DNA from 2 places in the Kitasatospora sp. NPDC050463 genome. Region 2 is predicted to be linked to the other one. Evidence: riboswitches for the same ligand, from Rfam matches in the RefSeq annotation. Region 2 holds a riboswitch; the other holds the start of a gene.
The links. Region 2 has a riboswitch for S-adenosylmethionine ahead of AB0J08_RS06910 (aminotransferase class V-fold PLP-dependent enzyme). Riboswitches for the same ligand answer to the same signal wherever they lie in the genome.
Positions count from the first base shown of each region.

Region 1: it holds a riboswitch for S-adenosylmethionine, as region 2 does, so the genes downstream of both, thrC (threonine synthase) here and AB0J08_RS06910 (aminotransferase class V-fold PLP-dependent enzyme) in region 2, are expected to answer to the same signal.

Region 1 covers NZ_JBFAJO010000001.1:310,539-314,605, forward strand. The annotation lists gene groL (chaperonin GroEL) at 1-396, opposite strand, end outside; gene AB0J08_RS01375 (cold-shock protein) at 859-1,062, opposite strand; gene AB0J08_RS01380 (ubiquitin-like small modifier protein 1) at 1,667-1,945, opposite strand; gene thrC (threonine synthase) at 2,002-3,297, opposite strand; SAM riboswitch class I at 3,315-3,447, opposite strand; gene AB0J08_RS01390 (glucosyl-3-phosphoglycerate synthase) at 3,597-4,067, shown strand, end outside.
Region 2 covers NZ_JBFAJO010000007.1:94,030-98,096, reverse strand. The annotation lists gene AB0J08_RS06920 (rhomboid family intramembrane serine protease) at 1-249, shown strand, start outside; gene AB0J08_RS06915 (Lrp/AsnC ligand binding domain-containing protein) at 291-572, shown strand; gene AB0J08_RS06910 (aminotransferase class V-fold PLP-dependent enzyme) at 583-1,962, opposite strand; SAM riboswitch class IV at 2,013-2,130, opposite strand; gene trpD (anthranilate phosphoribosyltransferase) at 2,342-3,418, opposite strand; gene AB0J08_RS06900 (hypothetical protein) at 3,543-3,968, opposite strand.

The sequences.
Region 1 (4,067 bases), on a different contig from region 2:
GGCCAGCAGCTGGTCGGAGACGGCCGCGACGGCCTTCTCGATGCCGCGCTTCAGGGCCATCGGGTTGGCGCCGGCGGCGACGTTGCGCAGACCCTCGCGAACGAGCGCCTGGGCGAGCACGGTGGCGGTGGTGGTGCCGTCACCCGCGACGTCGTCGGTCTTCTTGGCGACCTCCTTGACGAGCTCCGCGCCGATCTTCTCGTAGGGGTCCTCGAGCTCGATCTCCTTGGCGATGGAGACACCGTCGTTGGTGATCGTGGGAGCGCCCCACTTCTTCTCCAGCACGACGTTGCGGCCCTTGGGGCCGAGCGTGACCTTCACCGCGTCGGCGAGCTGGTTCATGCCACGCTCAAGGCCGCGGCGAGCTTCCTCATCAAAGGCGATGATCTTGGCCATCAGAAGTGGTCCTCCGGGACACGGTCGACTGCTCGGACCAAGGGGTGCCCGCGACGGACGGCCCTGGTGTGCGGGGGTCCTTTCCCCTACCGCTCCCGGGGGCCTCACCGACCCGATCCGCTGTCACTCTCACACTGTGAGTGCTAACGCCAATGATTAGCACTCCGGGTAGGCGAGTGCAAGCCCAATCGCCCGACCCGCGAGCCGCGTCCACCCCCGCGGGCCGCCCCCGCCGGACCGCCGGCAACCCTCGCGAAGCCCTCGTCGGGCCCTGCGACGGCCCCTCGTCGGGCCCTGCGCCGACCCGCCGTCGGCCCCCGCGCCGACCCGCCGACGGACCCGCCGACGGACAGGTCGGCAGACATGCCGACGGGCCCGTACGACATGTGTCGTACGGGCCCGTCGTGAAGCAAGAGGTGCACCAGCCGATCGGGCCGAGCCGAACTCCTGGGGTCGGAAAGGTCAGACCGCCGCGCGGACCATGTCCGCCTGCGGGCCCTTCTGCCCCTGAGAGATCTCGAACTCGACCCGCTGGCCCTCCTCAAGGGTGCGGTAGCCGTCCATCTGGATCGCGCTGTAGTGGACGAAGACGTCCGCACCACCGTCGACCGCGATGAAGCCGTAGCCCTTCTCCGCGTTGAACCACTTGACGGTGCCCTGAGCCATTCCGAACTCCCCTAGTGCTGTGCTGGCCCTTCACGCGCCCGCAGGTCGCGGACCCGGGTCTGGTTTGAGGCCTTGCCCGGGGAACCCCCCCTGGGCGCAGCCGTGCACGCCACAATCGTCCGCGGAGACCACCGGAAGGCATCCGGTGAGCGGGTGATTGCGTCGACCGCGGCTGAATGTATCCGGATCGACGCCCTCTGCAACAGGGTCAATCGCCGGGAATTCACTGGGCCCGCCAGGGGACAGGCCAGGCCAAAGCGGGAGGAAATCGGCATTTCACGCCGGACATAGCGGACGAATTACCCAAATGCCTTCGAGAATTCTGACATCGGCCTGACATGTTTCACGGTCACGGCCCCGGCGCCGGTCTCAGCGGCCGGACAGACACCGGCAGTACGGGCGCGGACGGATTCAAGTACCGGAAGCGAGGAGGGAAGGGAAGCCCTCTTCCCGGACGAGCGACACTCTACTCCCCCGGACCGAAAAATATTCCCGCCGGAATGCGACGGGCCGCTCGCACGTACGGAGAGCGGAATTCCGTACGTGCGAACGGCCTGGCCGGAAACGACCCGGCCGATAAACGACCTGGTCGGAAAGGGGCGGGTCAGCAGCCGCCGGCCACCGCGGGAATGATCGAGACGCTCGCGCCGTCCTTGATCTCGGTGGCCAGGCCCTCCGCGAACCGGACGTCGTCGTCGTTGACGTAGATGTTGACGAACCGGCGCAGCTTGCCGGCGTCGTCCAGGATCCGGGCGGCGATCCCGGCGTGGTTCTTCTCCAGGTCGGCGATGACGTCGCCCAGGGTGGCGCCCTCGGCGGTCACCTCGGCGGTGCCGCCGGTGTAGGTGCGCAGGATGGTCGGGATGCGGACGGTGGCGCTCATGGGGGTCTCCTCGGGCGGAACGGCGCAACGGCCGGGCTGCGGGGGCTGCGGGTGGGTCAGGCGAAGGCGAGGCCGGCGTCGCGGAACGAGGCCAGCGTCGGGCGGATGACGGCGGTCATCCCGGAGTCGGAGACGGCGTCCAGCGTCTTCAGACCGTCACCGGTGTTGATCGCGACGGTCTCCTTGGCCGGATCCAGCTGCCCGGTCTCCACCAGCTTCTTCAGCACGCCGACGGTCACCCCGCCCGCGGTCTCGGCGAAGATGCCCTCGGTCCGGGCCAGCAGCTTGATCGCGGCCACCACCTCGGCGTCGGTGACGTCCTCGACGGCCCCGCCGGTGCGGCGGGCGATGTCCAGCACGTACGGGCCGTCGGCCGGGTTGCCGATCGCCAGCGACTTGGCGATGGTGTCCGGCTTGACCGGCCGGATCACGTCCTGGCCGGCCTTGAAGGCCGCCGACACCGGCGAGCAGCCGGCCGCCTGGGCGCCGAAGATCCGGTACGGCCGGTCCTCGACCAGGCCCAGCTTGATCAGCTCCTGCAGGCCCTTGTCGATCTTCGTCAGCTGCGAACCCGAGGCGATCGGGATGACGATCTGCTCCGGCAGTCGCCAGCCGAGCTGCTCACAGATCTCGTACGCCAGCGTCTTGGAGCCCTCGCCGTAGTACGGGCGCAGGTTGACGTTCACGAAGCCCCAGCCCTCACCGGCCGGATCCCCGATCAGCTCCGAGCAGAAGCGGTTCACGTCGTCGTAGTTGCCCTCGATGCCGACCAGCTCGCCGCCGTAGACACCGGCCATCACGACCTTGCCCTGCTCCAGGTCGTGCGGGATGAACACGCAGGACTTGAACCCGGCCCGGGCCGCCGCCGCGCCCACCGCACCGGCCAGGTTGCCGGTCGAGGAGCAGGAGAGGGTCGTGAAGTGGAACGCCCGCGCCGCCTCGATCGCACAGGCGACCACGCGGTCCTTGAACGAGTGCGTCGGGTTGCCCGAGTCGTCCTTGACGTGCAGCTGGGCGGTGAACCCGAGCTCGCGGCCCAGGTTGTCCGCCTTCACCAGCGGGGTCCACCCCGGGTTGAGGTTCGGCTTGCCGGCGACATCGGCCGGGACGGGCAGCAGCGGCGCGTAGCGCCAGATCGACGCCGGACCGGCCTCGATCCGCTTGCGGAGCTCCTCCGCGCCCTCGCTCCCGAAGTCGTAGGCGATCTCCAGCGGCCCGAAACACTCCAGGCAGGCGAAGCTGGGGCCGAGCGGGAAGCGGGTGCCGCACTCGCGACAGGACAGTGCGACGGCGGGGCCGAGATCAACGGTGGCAGGTGCGGCGCCGGAAGCGGATGTCGCTGTGATAGCCATGATGGCGGAGGCCTCTCTCCTCATCTTCCCCGTGACGCGGGCGCGCCACAGGACGGAATTGGCACCTGTCCCGCCGGGGCCCGAGGCCTGCCGTGCGAGAAGGTTGCCGGGACGTCAACGGGCCGTTCCCTCAGTCCCTCTGGATGAGCTCTGTGAAGTTGTGGTCCTGCTCAGCGGTGACCCCGACGTGCGAAGGTCCGATCGCTGTACGAAGACTGTATCCGAAGGCGTCCACCGTGAACGGGACCGTCCGCCACGCGAGATGCCCCGTCCCACCCCGATCCGCCGAGGAGAGTTCCGTGCCCGCCGAACCGACACCCGCGCTCCTCCCGAAGGCGGCGTCCTGGCTGCGCCGCCGCTCCTGGAGCGCGGCCGACCGCCCGGTGCGCGCGCTGCTGGAGGCCAAGCAGGCGGCGGGCCCGGCCGGCACCATCAGCGTGGTGCTGCCCGCCCTGGACGAGGAGGCCACCGTCGGCGACATCGTCCGCACCGTGCGCCGCGAGCTGATGGAGGAGCTGCCCCTGGTGGACGAGCTCGTCGTCGTCGACTCCGGCTCCGTGGACGGCACCGCCGCGGCGGCCGCCGCGGCCGGCGCCCGGGTGGTCCACCGCGACGACATCCTGCCCCGGCTGCCCGCCGCCCCCGGCAAGGGCGAGGTGCTCTGGCGCTCGCTGCTGGTCACCAGCGGCGAGATCGTCTGCTTCGTCGACGCCGACCTGCGCGCCTTCGACCCCACCTTCGTCTCCGGGATCATCGGCCCGCTGCTCACC
Region 2 (4,067 bases):
GCCGCCGTCCTCGGCGCCTACCTGCGGCTGCACCCGCGCGCCCGGGTGACCACGCTCGTCCCGCTGCTGCTCTTCCTGCCGCTGCGGTTCCCGGCCTGGCTGGTGCTCGGCCTCTGGTTCGCGCTGCAGTGGTGGTCGGTGCACTCGGCCGGGCCCGGCGTCGCCTACCTGTGCCATGTGATCGGCTTCTCGGCGGGCTTCCTGTACGCCTGCACATCGGCCACCCGCCCCTCGCGACGGCCCGGCTGACGCCCGATACCCTGGCGACACCTCACAAAGGAGCCCGAACAGTGATCACCGCCATCGTCCTGATCAAGACCAGCGTCGACCGCATCCCGGAGATCGCCGAGGCGATCGCGGCCATCGAGGGCGTCAGCGAGGTCTACTCGGTCACCGGCGGCTACGACCTGGTGGCGATGGTGCGGGTACGCCGGCACGACGACCTGGCCGAGGTGATCCCCGGCCGGCTGAACAAGGTCCCGGGCGTGGCCCACACCGAGACCCAGATCGCCTTCCGCACTTACTCCCAGCACGACCTGGAGACCGCCTTCGCACTGGGCCTGGGCGAGTGACCCCTCCCCCTCAGCTCTCGCGCCGACTCCTGTCGATCTGCACGGTGGCGACGCAACGGCCGCCCTCGTTGCGGTAGTTCCAGGCCGCGCCGTCCGTGACCAGCTCGCGGACGGCGGTCAGGAACCGGTCGATATGCTCGTCCGGGGTGCCCGCACCGAAGCTGACCCGGATCGCGTTGAGGCTGCGCTCCCCGGGCAGCGACGCCTCCGGCGCGCCGCACTCGGACGGCGCCACGTCCTCGTCGCCGAGCAGGGTGCGCACCAGCGGGTGCGCGCAGAACAGACCGTCGCGCACCCCGATGCCGTACTCGGCGGAGAGCGCGGCCGAGAAGTGCGAGCTGTTCCAGCCCTGGACGACGAAGGAGAGCACGCCCACCCGGGCCGAGTCGGCGCCGAACAGGTTCAGCACCCGCACCTGCGGGACCTCCGCCAGACCGGCCTTCAGCCGGGCGACCAGCTGCTGCTCACGGGCCTCCAGCGCGTCGAAGCCGGCCTCGGTCAGCGCCCGGCAGGCCGAGGCGATGGAGTAGGCGCCGATCACGTTCGGCGAACCGGCCTCGTGCCGGGCCGGACCGGTGTGCCACTGTACGGCCACCGAGCCGTCGGCCTCCCGGGCCACCGTGCGGGTGGCACCGCCGCCGGCCAGGTACGGCTCGGCCTCGTCCAGCCAGTCCGCCCGGCCGGCCAGCACCCCGGCGCCGAACGGCGCGTAGATCTTGTGCCCCGAGAAGGCGATCCAGTCCACGCCCAGCTCGCGCACCGAGACCCGGTGGTGCGGGGCGAGCTGCGCGGCGTCCAGCACCACCCGGGCCCCGTGCCGGTGGGCGGTCTCGGTCAGCTCGGCGACCGGCCAGAGCTCACCGGTGACGTTGGAGGCGCCGGTGACGCAGAGCAGCTTGGGGCCCTCAGGGGCCTCGGCCAGCGCGGCGTCCAGGGCGGCGACCGCCTCGGCGCGCGAGCGCGGGGCGCGCAGGTAGGTGACGCTCAGCCCGGCGTGGCGCCAGGGCAGCAGCGAGGCGTGGTGCTCGGTCTCGAAGGCGAAGACCCGGGTACCGGCCGGAACGGCGCCGGCCAGCAGGTTCAGCGAGTCGGTGGTGGCCCGGGTGAAGACCACCTGGTCGCCCTCCCTCAGGTCGAGGAAGTCCGCGACGGTGCGGCGGCTCTGCTCGAAGAGGTCGGTGGAGAGCTGGGAGAGGTACCCGGCGCCCCGGTGCACGCTGCCGTAGTAGGGGGCGTAGGCGGCGACGTCGTCCCAGACCCGCTTCAGCGCCGGGGAGCTGGCGGCGTAGTCGAGCGCGGCGTAGGTGACCTTCTCACCGTTGACCAGCGGGACCTCGACATCGTGGCCGAGGACGGGGAGCGGGGCGCAGATCTCGGTGGCGACGGACATAGGGGTGCACTCCTTCGACGGGTAAGGACCCCGGGAGTACGTGTCACCGGCGTCCGCGCTTGTCGCGCGGACGGATTGCCGCGAGACCCGGTCCTCACCCAGGGCACCCCGCCACGGACGGAGGGTTGCCGGACAGCAAGCTGGGGCTTGACGCTGTCACTCATGACCTGGCGAAGACTCTAGGTCGCGCCCGCCGGGTGGTCAAACAGGGGTCCACCATCCGGACCGGTCCGTCGCCCGCTCCGTTCGGGCCGGACTCTGGACGGGCGGGACGGGCTCGGGTCCCTCCGGCCTCGGGCGGTGATGCGCTGGCGTTCTGCGACCCGGGGGCGCACGGAGGCCCGCGGAGAGAGTGTCCCCGCGGGCCTCAACTGCCGCTTCACGCCTTGGTGGTGGCCTCCGACCAGCGTCGCAGCAGGTCCTGGGCGGCGCCCGAGTCGATGGCCGCCGCGGCGCGCTCCATCCCGGCCGCCAGCTGCTCGGCGAGCGGTGCGTCGGTGAGGTCCAGCGCCACCAGTGCCGTCGCCGTGTTCATCAGGACGGCGTCCCGTACCGGCCCGCGCTCCCCGGCCAGCAGCCGGCGCGCGACGTCCGCGTTGAAGGCCGGGTCCCCACCGCGCAGCGCCTCGATGCCGGTCAGCTCGATGCCGACCTCGCGGGGGTCGAACGAGGTCTCGGTGACCTCGCCGTCGCGCACGATCCAGACCCGCGAGGTGGTGGTGATGGTCAGCTCGTCCAGGCCGTCGTCACCGCGGAAGACCAGCGCGGTCGATCCGCGCCGGGCCAGCACCCCGGCGATCAGGGACGCCAGCCGGGTGTCGAAGCAGCCGATCGCGTGCGCGGTCACCTTGGCCGGGTTGGTCAGCGGGCCGAGGGTGTTGAACGCGGTGGGTACCCCGAGGCCGCTGCGGGCCGGGGCGGTGTGCCGCATCGCGGGGTGGAACCTGGCCGCGAAGCAGAAGGTCAGGCCGACCTCCTCGGCGACCTCGGCGACCCGTCGGGCCGAGAGGTCCAGATTGACGCCGAGCTTCTCCAGCACGTCCGAGGAGCCGCTCGCCGAGGAGGCGGCCCGGTTGCCGTGCTTGACCACCTTGGCGCCGGCCGCGGCCGCGACGATCGCCGACATGGTCGAGATGTTGACGGTCCTCGCCCGGTCGCCGCCGGTGCCCACGATGTCCACCGCCGGGCCGGGGATGGAGAGCGGTTCGGCGTGCGCGTACATCGAGTCCACCAGGCCGACGATCTCGTCGACCGTCTCGCCCTTGGCCCGCAGGGCGACCATGAAGCCCGCCATCTGTACCGCGGACGCCTCGCCGCTCATGATCCGGTCCATCGCCCAGGCGGTGTCCGCCCGGCTCAGGTCCTCGCCCCGCAGCAGCGCCGAGAGGATGTCCGGCCAGGTGCGGACCACCTGCACGGGGTCCTTGCCGCCGTTCGCAGGGTTCACGTTCACCATGGCTGACTCCAGCTCTTGTCGGTTCCCCGAGGGGATCTCCGTAAGGATGGAGTCAGCCTATCGAGCGGCGGGACGCCACCGCCCCGCCGCGGCCTTCACTTCTCTCGTACTGAGACGCGCCCCGCTACCGGGCGGCCGGCGCCCGCTTGGCCAGCCGGGCCCGGAGCAGGGTGGCGGCCGCCTCGGCCAGCGCCACCGGGTCGACCGGGCGGGAGATGGCGGCATCGGCCCGGCTCCAGGCGGCCAGCCAGGAGTCCTGCGGCCGGCCGATCAGCACCAGCAGCGGCGGGCAGCCGTAGATCTCGTCCTTCAACTGCCGGGCGAGCCCCAGGCCACCGGCCGGCACCGCCTCGCCGTCCAGCACGCAGAGGTCCACGCCCCCCTTCTCCAGTGCCTTCAGCACCGCGGGGGTGGTCGCGCACTCCAGGTGGGTCAGCTCCGGCAGATCCTCGGCGGGCCGGCGGCCGAGGGCCGTCAGCACCTGCTCGCGGGTGTTGCGGTCGTGGCTGTAGACGAGAACGGTCAGCGTCTCGTCGGTGGTGTCCGCCATGGGCCCTGCTCCCTCAAGTGTGATCCGGACCACGTTCGCCTCAACCCGGATGCTACTCCCGATCACCGCCCGCCGAGCCACTCCCGCGCGATCCTTCTC